DNA from 3 places in the Paenibacillus sp. 2RAB27 genome. Region 1 is predicted to be linked to each of the others. Evidence: riboswitches for the same ligand, from Rfam matches in the RefSeq annotation. Region 1 holds a riboswitch; each other region holds the start of a gene.
What was found. Region 1 has a riboswitch for thiamine pyrophosphate ahead of AB4114_RS33800 (ECF transporter S component). Riboswitches for the same ligand answer to the same signal wherever they lie in the genome.
Positions count from the first base shown of each region.

Region 1 (5,825 bases):
TCTATGAACTATAGTATGATATATGTAATATAGTATGATACAAGGGGGCGAGGATTTTATGCAGCTAACTGGCATTCACTATGATAAAAGCAGTACATGGAACGAGGAACAGCCCATAATGCGCCCGGACTGGACACTTGTTTTCGTGATCTATGGCCGCTGTGTGTACTGGGTCAATGAGAAGAAACAAGTGCTAGAGAAAGGGCAATGGCTCCTCGTCCCGAGAGAAACTCCCTTCTATGGCCGGAGTGTGCCAACGAAAATACATGAGAAATTTGTGCTGCAATTTGACGCGCAGGCAGCACAAGACATCTTTCCGCTACTGCAACAATCGTCCTACACCTGTCGCCAGACCGGCAAATTCGACATCATCGCAGATCGGCTGCGTTTGATCCATCGCGGCTGGCAAGACAAACAGCCCTATTACATGGCGCTATGTGAAGCGCATCTGCAAGAGCTGTTTGTGTTTCTCCAACGGGAGTCGGATCAGGCTGCCACAACCTCGACAACCGCACTTCTCGTGGAGCAAATGAAGGGCTATATCCAGAATCATTACCGCGAGCATGTCACCAAGGACGAGTTAGGCAGCTGTATCAGCCGCTCGCCGAATTATGCAGCTTCGCTTTTTCGCCAAGTCACGGGTCAAACGATCAGTGAATTCGTTCACGTCACGCGAATCAAAACAGCCGTCTACATGCTGCGTCATTCCGCCCTGACCGTCACCGAAATTGCCGAGTTTATTGGCTATAACGATCCGTCTTATTTCTATCGTGTATTCCGAAGAATGACAGGTTTAGTACCAACCGAACTAGTTTCAGATCGTGAAACGATTCGGAAATAATTCGCAAGTAATTCGCAAGTAATTACATCGTTCCGCCGCCGAGCCGCACGTTAGCAGGAATTTGCTCAGGACCTTTGTTGATATAGTCGTGAATGAACGTTCCAACACTAGCTTCATCGAATTTGGCGAGTGACATTGTTTTCGTCCAAGCCGTAACCACGACCTCTTGATCGGCTGGCACATCGACATTGGGAACTGCTAGCACACCAGCACCAGCCGTCTTGAAGTGGGTCAAGTAGTCAAGTCGATCGAGCAGCTCCTTCGGTGCATCGGGATGGTAATGGATGATGATATCGCCATGCTCCAAGTTGTGGACAAGCATCTCGTAACCAGGTCTTTCCTTATAGAATCCGAATTTCAAATCATGTGGGCTATGCGTACCTGAAGTAGGGATTTTCATCTCGTACATCAAGGTGCCATCTTTATGATCGCGTCCGTAATCCTTATCTGTTGTGACCTGAATGTTGGCATGGAAATTAAGCTTATCTAAGCTGTACTTGCCTGCGGAGCTTTGAATGAGTGAAGTACCGACGCTGCCGAGAGCGATGATGAGCAGGGCATGTGAGAGAAGGAGCCATGTTTTATGTTTCTTTTTTAGGGCTTGCTTTTCAGCCTTTTTCAACCGCGAGGTGTTGTCTTTGTTTATTCTTGCTGCGAGTACATAACCAATGATAGCTGCAATGAATAGAGCTAGTCCGATATAGAACAATATGGTCATCAATTTCAATCCCTTTCTGCATCGTGGAATCATCCACCCTGAATAAGTTTCTTTGTTGAAAAATAAGAGGACACTACAAATTGTAGTTTTTCTAAGGGGTGGAAGTCAACTTCTAATGTTATCCTGATTTTGGCATGTTACCAGTGCAGACGAGCATGGGGAAGTTTCTCCGTTTCTTTGGGAAAAAAAGGATTGCCAAAGAGCAGATAATCCGCTACAGTTAAGCCAAATGAATAGCAACACGGGTGCTTGATGAAGTCAGGCTGAGATAGTGGCCCTATGCCACTGACCGTTAATCTGATCTGGATAATGCCAGCGTAGAGACCTGATGTGCTTTTTTTATGCACAAATGTTCAAGCCTGCCGGTATTCCGGTGGGCTTTTTTTGTCCTTAAAAGGCAAAAAAGACCATGTATCCAAGATTGGCGTGTTCGCTTATCTCATTGACAAATATGAATGGGGAAAAAGGAGTCGAGAAGAAGATGGAGCAAAAGGAAGCAAGTAAAAAAGGGTTGAAGCTGACAGATATTTTGATCACGATTGTCATTTCAGCCGTGTTTGGTGTGATTTATCGGATTTGGGGACCGATCTATGATCTTATGAAGCCGCTAGGCTTACATGCAGAGCAGTTGAGCTATGGCATGTGGTTCATGGCGGCAACGTTCGCGTTCCTCGTGATTCGCAAACCAGGCGTTGCCCTGTTGGCTGAAGTTGCAGCCGCAACGATCGAGGCCTTGTATGGCGGCCATTGGGGCGTGTCGACGCTCGTCTTTGGATTGCTGCAAGGGCTTGGTGCTGAGCTAGTGTTCGCGGCTTTCCGCTATCGTCGCACCAATGTGGGAGTAACCATACTTGCCGCTTTCGCTTCCGCCATCATGTCCATCTTTGTGGATACGTATTATGGCTATATTGATCAGCTGGCATTCTGGAATTATCTATTATTCATTGGTTTACGGTTACTGGGTAGCGCTTTGATCGCGGGTGTATTCGCCTACTATTTGACAGGTGCTTTATCCCGCACAGGTGTATTGAATCTGATTCGTCCAGTTTCCAAAAAAGATTACGACGTACTGGGGTAACGAGATGAGCGAAGGAATGAGCGTTACGAATCTACGGTTAAAATATCCCGGCGATGACGCCCCCCTGATCTTTCAGGGGGTTTCCTTTTCCATCGAGCGGGGTGAGAAGGTACTGCTGCTGGGACCTAGCGGCTGTGGCAAATCGACCCTGCTTCAGGTGTTGAGCGGAATTGTGCCAGACATGATTGAGCTGCCGCTCAAAGCGGATGAGATTCGCAGGCCTAGCCGGTGGGGGTATGTGTTTCAAGATCCAGATACACAGTTCTGTATGCCTTATATTGATGAAGAAATCGCGTTCGTGTTGGAAAATCAGGAAGTGCCGCGGGAAGATATGCCTGCGCGCATCCGGTATTACTTGGATTTGGTCGGGGTGCATGTGCCTGATGCGCATACGTTGATTAGTACGCTGTCCCAAGGGATGAAGCAGCGGTTAGCGATCGCAAGTGTACTGGCGCTTGAGCCAGAGGTGCTCTTTCTCGATGAGCCGACGGCGCTGTTGGATGATGAGGGTACGAAGCAGGTATGGGACACGATTCGAGCCATTAGCGGGGACAAAACTCTCCTTATTGTCGAGCACAAAATTAGCGGCATGCTGGATTTGCTCGATCGGTTGATCATCTTAACTCCAGAAGGCAAGGTATTGGCCGATGGACCGCCGCTTGCCATGTTTGAAGCTTACAAAGAGCAAATGAGGGAATATGGCATTTGGTATCCTGAGGTGTGGGAGGACTATGCCAAGGAGAATCCGCAGGCAGCGGTGAGGGGAGACGACCTATGGAATGGGCATCCCACTAGTGTGGTGCCGTTAGCACCCGTTATGGTCTTCCAGGATTTCGTCGGTGTTCGCGGAGGACAGATCAGGACCTCTGTGGATAACTTTAGCGTTTATCCAGGGGAATGGATCACCGTTATCGGTGCCAACGGTGCAGGCAAAAGCTCGCTCCTCCTCGCGATCATGCGGCTCGTCCCAACCCGCGGAAGCTGTGTGATCGCGGGCGTGAAGGGCAACAAAGTCGAGCACCTTGCGGAGCAAGTCGGCTTTGTGTTCCAGAACCCGGAGTTCCAGTTCGTCACGAACTCCGTGGAGGAAGAGCTGACCTATGGCTTGCCAGAGGGTCAGCCGAGGAACGAGCAATGGGCAGCGGCTGAGCTGCTGCTCCGGGAATACGACCTGCTCGCGCTGCGCGAGCGGCACCCGTTCCAGCTCTCGCTGGGCCAGAAGCGCAGGCTTAGCGTGGCGTCCGCGATGGTTCGCGGGCCACGCATCCTGCTGCTAGATGAGCCCACCTTCGGGCTCGATGCGCGCGGCACGCTGCGCATGCTCGAGGGGCTGGAGCGGCTGCGCGCCAGCGGGACCGTGATCGTGATGGTGACACACGATCACGAGATCGTCAAGCGCTGGGCAACGCGCGTCTGGCAGGTCGAGGCCGGGCGCGTGACGGAAGTCGAGCACGCATCCATTATTTATGCTGTCCCGGGAGGAGAGCCGCTGCTATGCAAATAACGTTCCCCTTTCGCGAAACATGGCTGCATCGGGTAAATCCGGGTGTGAAGCTTGTCTTATCGATTCTGCTATTCATCGTTGTCGTCTTCACTCATAATCTCAATATGATGCTGTTCCTGACGTTAGGCGCGTTGCTTCCGCTGGCGCTATTATCCGGACATCCTACGAAGAGACTGCTGCTCTATGCGTCACCATTTCTGCTGATTTTCGTGTCCTCCACAGCGGGCATGATGATGTTCGGTATCGGGGAGACCGAATGGTTTCATCTTGGGATCATTCGAATTACCGAGGAAAGCTTCTACCGCGGGATCCATCTTGGTTTGCGCGGCATCCAGGTTGCTTCCGTCGGCTTGCTGTTCAGCTTGACCACGCGGCCTGTCGCGTTGTTCTATGCGATGATGCAGCAGTGGAAGGTCGCGCCGAAGTACGCGTACAGCTTCCTGGCAGCGCTGCGCATGCTGCCCGTCATCCTCGAGGAGCTGCAGACGCTTCGCTATGCGCTCAAGGTTAGGGGCAAGCGTCAGCAGCAGAATCCGCTGACATTGTGGTACACCACGATGCGGATGATCGCCATTCCGCTGCTGGCTCAAAGCATTCGCCGTGCCCACCGGACGGCGGTGGCAATGGAAGCGAAGCGTTTTTCGATGAGTCGTAAACGCACGTATTATTATGTATCTTCCTACTCGATGTTAGATATATATTACAGCCTCTACTGGGTCATGCTCATTGCAGCATCCTATTGGCTCGCGGTTACGTGGCCGCTGCTAAACAGTGTAGATGTGCGTTGAAAGAAGAGCAACCCTACTCGCGGTAACGAGGTGGGTTGCTTTTTTTATTCGCCCCATTTGAGCATGAGCGTGACTCGGCAGCATTGATTTGCGGTCACACGGGGACCAACCACGAATTGTATGGCACTGGGGGAGTAGCTCGTTTCGATGGTGGAATCACTACCGAAGGTCTTAACAATACGATCGACTTCTTTTTGGTTGCCGTTCTGAGCATTCATCATTAATTGACGAGCGATTTCTGGGTCTGTGAGCTTTTTGACAACGATAGAAGCATCTTTTAACAAGTGCTCCGAGGCAACGACGGAGTTAGAAAGCATTTTGGTATTAACTGGAGGAAAGTTGCGGTCCCACGCCCAGTAAGGTGCGTAGTGGTAGGGATGAGCGGGATACAGATGATACTGAACTGGGGGATAGGCGTACAAGGTTGGGTCGTTGTACATCGAGACCGACCCCTTTCTGTAAAATGATGAGCACTAGCAATATATGTGAGAGATGGGCTAGTGTGCGTCCCCATACAAAAAAGCTCCCCGGAGGGGAGCTGGATGTATTCGTTCAACTTATCTTGTTAGTGTGACGTAGCTTGTTACTTTGACGCCCGAAGCTGAAACGGCAGTAAGTTCAAAATTGGTTACATTACCCGTTACATGCACGGTACCATCGGCATCAACCGATACAGAGCCAACCGCAGAGCCAGTTTCCCCGCGCACATCATTCGTAATAAATAAAGTGCCTAGAGCAAAGTTATAGTTTCGGATATCGAGGTTCTCATATGTGTTTCCATAATTGTCTGTAGCCTTAAGATCCATGGCTGTGTATGCGTCGAAATTAGCTTTGTACACATTGTCACCAACACTCATTGTCATAGGTTCAGTAATGGAAGTTTCCCCCGCCGTCAA
Region 1 covers NZ_JBFRGR010000055.1:10,994-16,818, reverse strand. The annotation lists gene AB4114_RS33810 (AraC family transcriptional regulator) at 59-841, shown strand; gene AB4114_RS33805 (DUF3105 domain-containing protein) at 864-1,559, opposite strand; TPP riboswitch at 1,791-1,900, shown strand; gene AB4114_RS33800 (ECF transporter S component) at 2,041-2,637, shown strand; gene AB4114_RS33795 (ABC transporter ATP-binding protein) at 2,642-4,141, shown strand; gene AB4114_RS33790 (energy-coupling factor transporter transmembrane component T family protein) at 4,132-4,929, shown strand; gene AB4114_RS33785 (hypothetical protein) at 4,974-5,369, opposite strand; gene AB4114_RS33780 (S-layer homology domain-containing protein) at 5,487-5,825, opposite strand, start outside.

Region 2 (5,825 bases), on a different contig from region 1:
TGCGTATGCTGTGTAACTAATCTTTTGGAGGTGAACTCCGTAAAGGAAACGCCATCATACAGCAAATCCGTCGCCTGCTCCGTATTCACTTCATGGCCGCCTTTGATCATCACATGCTTGCAGCCGTATGCATGAATTCGCAAAGCCGCTTTCTGCCGAGAGTCCCTGTCCGTAATCAATATCCCGCTAAGCGCCTCCGCTTCAGGAATATTCGGCGTCACCACATCAGCTAGGGGCAGCAAGGAATGAATCATCGCGTCAATCGCCTCTTGCTGCAAGAGCGAAGCTCCGCCCTTGGCGATCATCACCGGGTCTACAACGATTTGCTCCCATGCATACTTCTTAATCGCCGCCGCTACGATGCGAATAATTTCTCCGCTAAACAGCATTCCTGTTTTGAGTGCATCAGGTCGCAAATCTTCACCAATAGATGCCAGTTGGCGTTCGATTGCCTCTGCGCTTATTGGGTAAACCCCTTGCACACCTAGTGTATTCTGTGCGGTAACAGCCGTAATCACGGACATTCCGTACACGCCGAGTTCTTGAAATGTCTTCAAATCTGCCTGAATGCCCGCTCCACCGCCACTGTCCGAGCCGGCAATCGTCAATGCTTTGTAAATCGCCACGATACTCCCCCCTACTTACATTTTGCAACTATTTGTGCTAACGGTCACGACAGACGCTATTGTCGCCTATTTCACTATCTCCATAATCTAACGGACACGGCAGTCGTTATCGCAGCTGAATTTTCCAAATGAGCAAGAAAATCGACTGAATAACGACCTCTGTGTCCGTTAGCTTTTTAAAACTTCATCTATACACGAAATAACGGTTCCTGTGTCCGTTAGCCAAGGGAAGACCAAGACCAAGACCAAGACCAAGACCAAGACCAAGACCAAGACCAGACCAGACCAGACCAGACCAAAACCAAAGCCAAAGCCAAAACCTAGAACTACACCCGGCTCAACCCATCCATCGGACTGCTCGCCGATGCATATCGCTTCTTCGGAATGCGCCCCGCTTCAAAGCCCGCACGTCCCGCTTCGATCGCGAGTTTCATGGCATAAGCCATTTTGACGGGATCCTTCGCTCCAGATACTGCTGTGTTCAGCAGCACACCGTCTGCTCCCATTTCCATCGCCAACGATGCATCAGAAGGCGCACCAATCCCTGCGTCCACGATGACCGGAACTGTCGCCTGCTCGATGATAAAGCTCAGATTCAACGGGTTAATGATTCCCTGCCCCGTGCCAATCGGTGATGCACCAGGCATAATCGCGTGTACGCCAAGTGCTTGCAAACGTTTGGCTAATAACACATCATCCGATGTATAAGGAAGTACGATAAATCCTTCCTCCAGCAGCATTTCCGACGCTTTCAGCGTTTCCACAGGATCGGGCAGCAGCGTCATTTCATCCCCAATAACTTCGACTTTGATCATGTCGCACAGGCCAGAAGCCTTAGCTAAACGTGCGATGCGGACGGCTTCTTCGGCTGTTTTGGCACCGGCTGTATTCGGCAGCAACGTGAAATTCGACGTGTCCAACATGGACAAGAAATTCGGCTGACTCGCCTCAAAAATGTTCATCCGACGAACGGCAAACGTCAGAATTTGGGACTCACTAATATCCACCGCTTGTTTTTGAATCTGAAAATCAGGAAACTTCCCCGTACCTAGCAACAGACGTGAACGAAACTCATATGGACCGATTTTTAACATATCTTTATCCTCCTCCAACGAAATGAACGATCTCAATTTTGTGACCTTCCGCAAGCTCAGCACCAGCGTGATCCTCTTTATGTAAAATGGCTGCGTTATGCTCAACCACGAGCATTTTGTCGCTTAGGTCGAAATGCGCAAGCAGCTCCACAACGGTCCTAATCGTATCGGGTACGTCAACCTGCTGACCATTAATGTGCAGTTTCAATGCTTATCAATTCCTTTCCTGTAGCTGAAAATATGTCTTGACCCTGCTGACTCACTCGCGTGGTCTTTGGCGAAAAATCCGGGCTGAAGGCATCCAGCCAAGGGGCTATCGCACTATTCCCTTGGTCTCCTCCGCCATCTCCGCCCAAAATCCAATCCGCCATCACCCTCCCGGTGATCGGGCTCAGCAGAATCCCGTTGCGGTAATGACCGCACGCTGTATACAAGCCCTCCACCGTCGGTACTTTGCCGATGTAGGGCAGCCCGTCGGCTGTCTGCGGGCGCAGCCCCGACCAAGCCTTCTCCCACTCTGCATCGCCGAGGGCGGGCATCAGCCCCCTCGCGCGATCCATCAGCTCGGCTAAGCCCGAGAGCGATACCTTGCGGTCATAGCTGTGCGGCACGACCGTCGCGCCGACCACCAGCCGTCCGCCGGCTTTCGGAACGATATAGCACCCTGGCGAGAACAGGGTTTTCTTCAGGAGCGGCTTCGGCGTCCTAACGGAGAAGCACTCGCCTTTCACGGGATACATCGGCAAGTCGATGCCGATGCCCGCTAGCAGCTGACCGCTCCACGTGCCTGCGGCGACGACCACGTGGTCGCTGTAGAGCGGACCAGCGGCCGTCAGCACGCCGATGACGCGCTCCTGCGCGGTCAGCAGCCCTTGCACCTGGGCGAACGGTTGCACCTTCGCCCCAAGCACCTGCGCCGCCTGCGCGAATGCCGCCGCCAGCAACGGAGCATCGACCTGCCCATCTTCGGGCAGGTACAGGGCTCCGCGCGTGGCTGCGCTCAGCGCGGGCTCTATAGCCGTGGCTTCAGCTGCGCTGAGCCACTGGGCTTTCTCGCCCGCGGCGCGCTGGAGCTTCTCCCGCGCGCGCAGCTCCTCCTCTTGAACGTCGCTGAGCGCGACGTTCAGCAAGCCCTCACGGACGAGACCGATGTCGATGCCCGTGAGTTCTCGAAGTTCCCCGCTCAGCTCGGGGAACATGGCACGGCTTTGGCGCGCCCATTGGAACAGGGCGCCGGTGTCTTCCATCTCGGACTGCGCACCGAGCATGCCTGCTGCCGCAGCAGAAGCTTCGGTGCTGAGTTGGCTGCGCTCTAGCAGTGTGACGAACTGCCCTCTTTTAGCCAAGTAATATGCGATGGATGTACCGATAACACCACCGCCAACGATGATGACATGGGATCTTGCTGCTGACATTTCGCTCACCTCTATTTAATGAAGCTCATCATGATAGGCCAGAACGGCTCCAAGGGGATCCGCTGCTTCCCATATTCCGCTCATCACCGCGATGCCGGATGCTCCTGCATCCAGAACGGACTTTACCCTTGCAGGTGTCATCCCGCCTATCGCAATCACCGGAATATTAACGTGATGAACTAATTGTCTTAACTGCTCCAAGCCCCTAGGCGGCACGCCCTGCTTAGAGTTGGTCGCAAAAATATGACCGAACATAAGATAATCAGCCCCTTCTTTTTCACGCCACATCGCCTCGTCTGCCTGATGCACAGAGACTCCGATGCGCTGTATCCCACGGCAAAACTCATCCTGAATAACAAGCGATGGCGTCGAGCCTGGAAGCTGAAGCCCCCCTGTTTGCAAGGCTAGAGCGATAGAGGGAAACCCGTTGACGTACAGTCTTTTGGCAGGAACCCCTTGCTCCAATAAGTACTGAACGCCGATAAACACTTCGTCCAAGGACTTCGTTTTCTCGCGAATATGAATCGCTGTGACATACGGGTGAATCTGCGCCGCAATCTTGGCGATCTCGGACCATGTATGCTTCCCGCCCGATATGACATGCAACTCTTTCTCCGACACCTACGGCCCACTTCCTCTCCACCAAACACCACTTGTCTTTACAGCACTATTCATCCCGACTTAGTAAGTAACACAAAAAAACCACTTTCCTCAGGAAAGTGGTTGTAGGCTGCCTCATCATAAACAGATATAAAATCGGCTCCAAAGCTCGTTCCACTTTCCTCCGCTGGCATAAACCAGATCAGGTTCAAAGGGTTCAGTCTACACTGTCTCAGCCTCTCGGCGCCCCTAGGGATTCATTCGTATGCAATTACTAAACATCATAGCATGACAGCCAACTCTTGGAAATAACAATTTTCCATTCATCTTACAGTCGACCTAGTCTTTCTCAGCTTGCTGAGAATTACGTCTCCTTATTGAAACCATTTCCAAAACTTCCCGTATAGAATATCAGTAAATCTTATATTAAGGGGTGTTTGCCATGGAACCATTTGTACTGCCAGAACCCGATCGACGAAGACCCTCTTCCCTTCCGCCAGGTTTGATGACCAAAATTGTTATCGGCCTTGTTATCGTTCTCGTCCTTATTTTTGGATCGTCCACCTTCTACACGGTACAGGAGCATGAGAAGGCGGCTATTTTAACATTAGGCAAATATACGACAGAGAAGGAAGCTGGGCTTCACTTTAAACTCCCTTTTCCTATTCAACAGGTGATTGTACTTCCTGCCAAAAAGACGCAACGGATCCAAATCGGCTTCCGTGAAGTAGGTGGCAAAATCACTCCCGTAGAAGAAGAAGCGATGATGATCACGGGGGATGAAAATATTTTATCCGCTGATGCCGTGGTGGAATGGAATATCAGTGACATGCGGAACTACTTGTACAATATTGATAATGCAGAACTATTCCTACGTAACTCGGCGAGTGCAGCGATTCGTTCCGTTATCGGCGCTACGGCGCTAGACTTTGCCATTACAGAAGGAAAAACCGAGGTCCAAGGCAAGGTCAAAGAACGATTGATTGAGATGCAGACGAAGTATCAAACGGGTATTCATATTGTCGATTTGAAATTCCAAGATATCGAGCCGCCAGCTGGCGATGTACAGAATGCTTTTAAAGATGTAACCAATGCGCGTGAAGAGAAAAATACGAAGATTAACGTGGCGACGAAATACGAAAATGATATCCTTCCAAGGGAGCGCGGTAACGCTCAAGCACTGCTTGAGAATGCAGAAGCTCAGAAGAAATCACGGATTTTGAATGCGCAGGGGGATGTGGCGAAGTTCAATGCCCTGTATGCGGAGTATGCCAATAATAAATCAGTAACAGAGAGCAGACTTATCATCGAGACGTTAGAAAAAATATTGCCGAATGCCAAAATTTTCATCAGCGACAGCACGGGCGAAACGGTCAAATATTTACCAATTAATGAGCTGTTGCGCACACCTGCTGCTGCAACTGGTACGACTGGAGGGACTGCGAAATGACCTTACAAAGCAAATGGATTATGAGATCCATCCTTGGTATCGTTGTCGTCATTTTGTTCCTGATTTCCATCTTTATTGTCAAAGAAGGCCAATACCGCGTCGTTCTCAAATTCGGAGAAGCCGTTCGTATCCAAACAGAACCTGGTATTCATTTTAAAATTCCATTCATTGAATCGGTTCGTACGCTTCCCAAATATCAGATGGTGTATGATAGCAAGCCTACTTCCATTTTGACCAAAGATAAAAAGCCGATCGAAGTTGATAACTATACGGTATGGCGCATTGATGATGCTCAGCAATTCTTGCGTACGATTCAATCGATCACTGGTGGGGAAGAGCGTATTGATGCCGCAGTGTACAACACCGTTAGACGGAAGTTATCGGAGATTAATTACAGCGATATCATTAGCGAAAACACCCAACGTGGTAACTTGAACGACGAGATTACGAAGGAAGTTTCCGAGTTAATGGAGCGCGATAACTACGGGATCCAAATCGTCGATGTGCGCATCAAACGCACGGATCTGCCGGATTCCAACAAGCAAAGCGTATATAAACGGATGATTTCTGACCGCCAATCTATTGCGGCGAAGTACTTGTCCGAGGGCGATGAGGAGTCCAAGAAAATCACCTCCAAAGC
Region 2 covers NZ_JBFRGR010000005.1:55,282-61,106, reverse strand. The annotation lists gene thiD (bifunctional hydroxymethylpyrimidine kinase/phosphomethylpyrimidine kinase) at 1-626, opposite strand, end outside; gene AB4114_RS09285 (thiazole synthase) at 953-1,720, opposite strand; gene thiS (sulfur carrier protein ThiS) at 1,725-1,928, opposite strand; gene thiO (glycine oxidase ThiO) at 1,912-3,135, opposite strand; gene AB4114_RS09270 (thiamine phosphate synthase) at 3,151-3,756, opposite strand; TPP riboswitch at 3,898-3,996, opposite strand; gene hflK (FtsH protease activity modulator HflK) at 4,178-5,185, shown strand; gene hflC (protease modulator HflC) at 5,182-5,825, shown strand, end outside.
Region 2: linked by a shared signal. The riboswitch ahead of AB4114_RS09270 (thiamine phosphate synthase) and the one ahead of AB4114_RS33800 (ECF transporter S component) in region 1 are both predicted to bind thiamine pyrophosphate.

Region 3 (5,825 bases), on a different contig from region 1:
CGAGTATCATCTCGAGGCATTGTCGACGGATCAGCCGAAGTTGATTATCGTGCCGAGTGCGCATAACTTCAGTGATGCCGCTTTGGAGAAGTTGACGACGCATGTCCGTGAAAATGGCGGAACGCTACTGTTTACTGGGCCGCTTGGATTAAATGAGTACTGGGCACCTGTCGCTCGGTTGACCGATATTGTAGGTGAAACGGTGCTCAGCAACATTGTGCGTGAAGAGGCGATGGTGTTGGAAGGAGAAATGGTTCCTGTGTCCTTCGGAGGTGCACGGATCGCTGAGTTGAATAAAGAGGTACCACTATCCGATGATGGAAAATGGAATTCACAGCATGGCGTCGTTCGCAGCTACGAGCTGGGCAAAGGGCAGCTGATCTGGTGTCCACTCCCAGTGGAGCTTGGTGAGCGCAGCGATGTACTTGAGAAGTTGTATGCGTATGCTCTTAAGTCAGCTGGCGTTGATGCGGAACTGACATGGGTAAAAGGCGGGCAGCAGCCGGGCGTGTATGGACGGAAGCTCAGCTTTGACAGCGGTTCGTTGTTTATCTTCGTCTCGGAGTTCGGCGTGGATACGCAGGTTGAAGTGACCGATCCGGCAACGGGCCGGAGCTATGCGTTCGAGCTGGAAGCCGAGCGTACGGTGATGTTCGCCGCGAATTCTGCGGGCGAGTTGTTGGCGGTGTATCGACTTGAGCAGGTGCAGGTCGAGGTGAAGTAGTAGCAGCTGGATGAAAAAAGGGTTGCACGCGCAATGCACGCGCAACCCTTTTTTTCTATAACATCACTTACGTATATAGGGCGTGGCCCGCTTTCTTAAACTCCTCCGATTTTTCACTCATCCCTTGTTCAATGGCTTGAGCTTCCTCAAGGCCTTGTAGTTTGGCGTAGTCTCGGATATCTTGGGAAATCCGCATGGAGCAGAACTTAGGGCCGCACATCGAACAAAAATGAGCGATCTTGGCACCTTCTGCAGGGAGTGTCTCATCATGGTATGCGATAGCTCTTTCTGGATCCAAGGATAAGTTGAATTGATCATGCCAACGGAATTCAAAACGTGCCTTGGATAACGCATTATCGCGATCCATGGCGCCTTTATGACCTTTGGCCAAATCAGCGGCATGAGCAGCAATTTTATAGGTGATAACCCCTTCACGAACGTCATTTTTATTGGGCAAACCCAAATGTTCTTTGGGAGTTACATAGCACAACATGGCAGTACCAAACCAGCCTATCATGGCAGCTCCAATGGCAGAAGTGATATGGTCATAGCCTGGCGCAATATCCGTTGTAAGCGGTCCTAATGTGTAAAAAGGAGCCTCATCACAGATTTCAAGTTGTTTATCCATATTTTCTTTGATTAAATGCATGGGCACGTGACCAGGACCTTCTACCATGACTTGTACATCATGTTTCCAGGCGATTTTGGTGAGTTCGCCTAGTGTTTCTAGTTCTGCAAACTGGGCCTCATCATTCGCATCTGCAATGGAGCCTGGGCGTAAACCATCGCCTAAAGAAAAGGATACATCATAGGTTTTCATGATTTCACAGATCTCTTCAAAATGTGTATACAGGAAGTTTTCCTGATGGTGGGCGAGACACCAGGCTGCCATAATGGATCCGCCTCGTGAAACAATACCTGTCACTCGTTTGGCAGTAAGAGGAACATAACGCAGCAGCACACCAGCATGAATCGTAAAGTAATCGACACCTTGCTCAGCTTGTTCAATAAGCGTGTCACGGTATACTTCCCACGTCAAATCTTCTGCTTTTCCATTGACTTTCTCTAGTGCTTGATAAATTGGAACGGTACCAATAGGAACAGGGGAATTACGAATAATCCATTCCCGGGTGGTATGAATGTTTTTACCCGTTGAGAGATCCATAATATTATCAGCGCCCCAGCGAGTAGCCCATCTCATTTTTTCCACTTCTTCTTCAATGGAGGACGATACAGCAGAATTTCCAATATTCGCATTGATTTTTACGAGAAAGTTACGTCCAATAATCATTGGCTCACTCTCAGGGTGATTAATATTGGCGGGGATAATCGCTCTACCACGAGCGACCTCGTCTTTCACAAATTCCGGAGATACATTTTCGCGAATCGCGATATATTCCATTTCGGACGTGATGATACCTTGACGTGCATAATGCATCTGGGTTACGTTACGACCTGTTTTCGCTCTCATCGGGTGACGATGTAAGCCTGGAAAAACTTCGGTAACGTTCTCTTCCTTGGTATATCCGTTATCTTCCGGTTTAATCGTTCTTCCTTCATATATTTCTACATCGCCGCGTTCTACAATCCAATTCAAACGATTAGGCGCAATACCTGCACGAATATCGGTTTGGATTTCCTCATCTGTATAAGCACCACTTGTGTCGTAGACACGCAAAGGGGCGTTTTCCTGTTCGCCGTAAGCGCCCGTGGTAGGACTCAAAGTGATTTCACGCATAGGAACTCGGATGTCCTTTCGTGAGCCCTCGACATACACTTTTTTGCTTCCCGGAAAAGAGGAAATTGAAGAAGAGTCGGTTTCTTTACTTGTTTCCATTGACATTTACATGCCTCCTATAATCGATTTGATCAAGCGGAGGATTCATGCTGCGAAAAAAAGACCGCATCTCTAATAGAGGCGGTCTCCTGGTATACAAAGAGATCTTGTGTTCCTCCGCTGGCATTATCCAGATCAGGTTTAACGGTCGATAGTTATAACTATCCTCTCAGCCTGGTCTCACCAAGCTCCCGTGATTATGCACTTAGGTATTTAATCTACACTTTATTTCTAACTATTGCAATCGTTATTTTATAAAAAATAGCCCATCAGGATCATCCCTGAGGGCTTATGTTCGACTTTGCCGATGTTCGTGCGTCACGAGAATTACTACGTAATCTCTTCAATACAATTGCCGCATACAAGCTTCCCTTTGAAATAGGTCATGTCCTCGAAATTCCCACAGAACACACAAGCAGGCATATACTTCTTGAGCGTAATACGCTCAGGGTCCACATAGACTTCGATGGCGTCACCGATCTCAATATGGAGTGTCCGACGCAACTCAATAGGTAAAACAATCCGTCCCAATTCGTCAACTTTTCTTACAATTCCCGTTGATTTCATACAATTACCTCCTTTTTTCATGAACAAAGGAACTACTTCTCGTAGTTACAAAGACTCATATTGTGTATATAGACTATTCCACATATGCACTCAAATTCCTTTTATTTACTGGCTGTGATTTTCATGTAGTTGCCCATATCCATACTGCTGAAAGAAAGCGAAAAAAATGTAAACTTACTTCAATAGAAACGTCAACTTTGACCGAGACAATCTTGGTATAGTTAGGAAAAATAAGAAGAAAACAGAATCGCATGCTCAAGCGAAGGTGGAGGTTATTCATTGATTTGGAATCGATTAGGCGTACTGACGGATGAAGTATCTCCGGATTTCGAGAAAGCGTTGAATTGGGCTGCAGAGCAGGGTTTGCAACATGTTGAAGTAAGAGTTGTGAATGGCATGAATGTATCCGTGTTGGCTGACGATCAGATCGTTGGCATCCGCAAAATGGTTGAAGAGCGTGGACTGTATGTCTCCGCCATTGCATCTCCTTTGTTTAAATGCGCGTTGGATCCGAAGCGAATGGTTGAATCGGGGGACACGTTTGGGCAGAAGGAGGAGAGTGTAGAGGAGCATTTTAAGAAACTGGATAGAGTGATCGAAATCGCAAAACTGCTGGGGACAACGCGCATCCGTATTTTCTCGTTTTGGCGAGAGTTGGAGCCGGAGCAGCATCGTGATGAAATTGTTCATCATTTAAAAAGGGCAAGCGACATTGCAGCACGCGAAGGCGTGATCCTGCTCCTAGAGAATGAGCCTTCCTGTAACGGAGGCTTTGCGGAGGAAGTGGCGGCACTTGTTTCTGCCATCGATTCTCCAGCTGTTCGGGGCCTTTGGGATCCAGGCAATGAAGCGTATGGCGCCAGAGAGGCATTCCCAAGCGGGTACCAGTACATGAAAAATGCCTTGGCCCATGTTCATCTGAAGGATGCTTACATTCGTCAAGATGGAACACCGAAATGTGTGCCTCTTGGTTCTGGGAATGTGGATATAACAGCTCAAATTAAGGCGCTTGAAGCGGATGGGTATGCGGGGTTGTATACGATTGAAACGCATTTTGTTCCAGAAGGCGGAACCCAGCTGACAGGTACGCGAATGACGCTGGATGCCCTTCGAGCTCTGCTTGAGGAGGTGTAGGGTTGGCTAACTGGAGGTTCGGCATTATCGGCTGTGGATCGGTAGCGGATTTTCATATCGAGGCTATTCGTCAAATCGAAGAGGCAAGCCTAGTCGTGGTATCTAGTCGAGTGGAAGCGAAGGCGCAAGCGGTTGCTGAGCGAGAAGGCTGCACCTGGACGACGGACTACCGTGAGCTCTTGACTAGGTCTGATGTGGATATCGTCTGTGTCACAACTTCAAGCGGGAGTCACGCTGCTATCGGTTTGGAGGTTGTGAATGCGGGCAAGCATCTGATTATCGAGAAGCCAATTAGCATGAATGTGACTGACGCGGAGCGGCTTGTGCAAGCGGCACGAGCAAATAATGTTACACTTTCTGTCATCTCTCAGCGGCGATTTGAAGCACAGAATCAAGCTATTAAACGGGTTTTGGATGAAGGTGATCTCGGTAAGCTTCTGCTGGTTGAGGTGTCACTCCCCTTTCATCGATCCCAGTCTTATTATGATAGCGCGAAATGGCGCGGAACGATTGCCGAAGATGGAGGAGCTCTGATGAACCAAGGGATTCATTGCTTGGATTTGCTGCTGTGGTTCGCTGGTGACGTACACACTGTCTTTGGCAAGGTGGCTACTCAGACGCACGAGATGGAAGCGGAGGACTTGGGTTTAGCCATTTTGCAATTTAAAAATGGCGCGTTCGGTACGATCATGGCCTCGACCAGCATTGCTCCGGGCTTTGCAGCGACGATTAATCTGTACGGGGAAAAAGGCTCGATCAAGCTGGAAGGCTCGACGATTGTCCATTGGACAGTGCCAGGGCGAAGCGAACCGACTTGGGCAGAGTCAGGTGCCTACGGCGGCATTACCGATCCGCGCAGCATTGTGTCGGATTTTCATCAAAGCCAGCTGCTCGACGTCATGGCTGCCATCGAAGCCGGCGATGAACCGCTGGTTACGGGGGAATCTGGCCTGCGAGCGGTACAGCTAGTTGAACAGATTTATAAGAGTGCTGCCGAAGGGCGGCAGCTGACTATATGATAATTGGAGGAACGATCCTATGAGCGAGCCACAAGTACAAGATCAACCTGTTTGGCATACACGAATCGATGCGTTGAAGGTTAACGTGTATCAGAACCGGATCGCGTTGGGGCAAGCGGCTGGGCTAGAGGCAGCCAACCAAATCAAGTCGCTGCTTGCTGAGAAAGCGGCTATCCGAATTATTTTCGCGGCAGCGCCCTCGCAAAATGAAATGCTCGAAACGCTTGCTCAAGATGAAGCCATCGACTGGTCACGGATCACTGTGTTTCACATGGATGAATACATCGGGCTTAGTGAAGATGCGCCGCAGCGATTTGGGAGCTTTTTGAACGATCGATTGTTCGATCAGGTGAAGCCTGGCACGGTGCATTTGATTAATAGCATGAACAAGGCAGAGGACGAGTGCAAACGGTATAGCGCACTTCTTGAAGAAGCGCCGATTGATATTGTCTGTCTTGGCATTGGCGAGAATGGTCATATCGCTTTCAATGATCCGCCTGTTGCTGATTTCGCAGATACGGAACTGATTAAGCGTGTGGAGTTG
Region 3 covers NZ_JBFRGR010000029.1:36,092-41,916, forward strand. The annotation lists gene AB4114_RS27695 (beta-galactosidase) at 1-724, shown strand, start outside; gene thiC (phosphomethylpyrimidine synthase ThiC) at 792-2,561, opposite strand; TPP riboswitch at 2,657-2,766, opposite strand; gene AB4114_RS27705 (AbrB/MazE/SpoVT family DNA-binding domain-containing protein) at 2,892-3,128, opposite strand; gene AB4114_RS27710 (sugar phosphate isomerase/epimerase family protein) at 3,408-4,262, shown strand; gene AB4114_RS27715 (Gfo/Idh/MocA family protein) at 4,265-5,281, shown strand; gene AB4114_RS27720 (glucosamine-6-phosphate deaminase) at 5,301-5,825, shown strand, end outside.
Region 3: linked by a shared signal. The riboswitch ahead of thiC (phosphomethylpyrimidine synthase ThiC) and the one ahead of AB4114_RS33800 (ECF transporter S component) in region 1 are both predicted to bind thiamine pyrophosphate.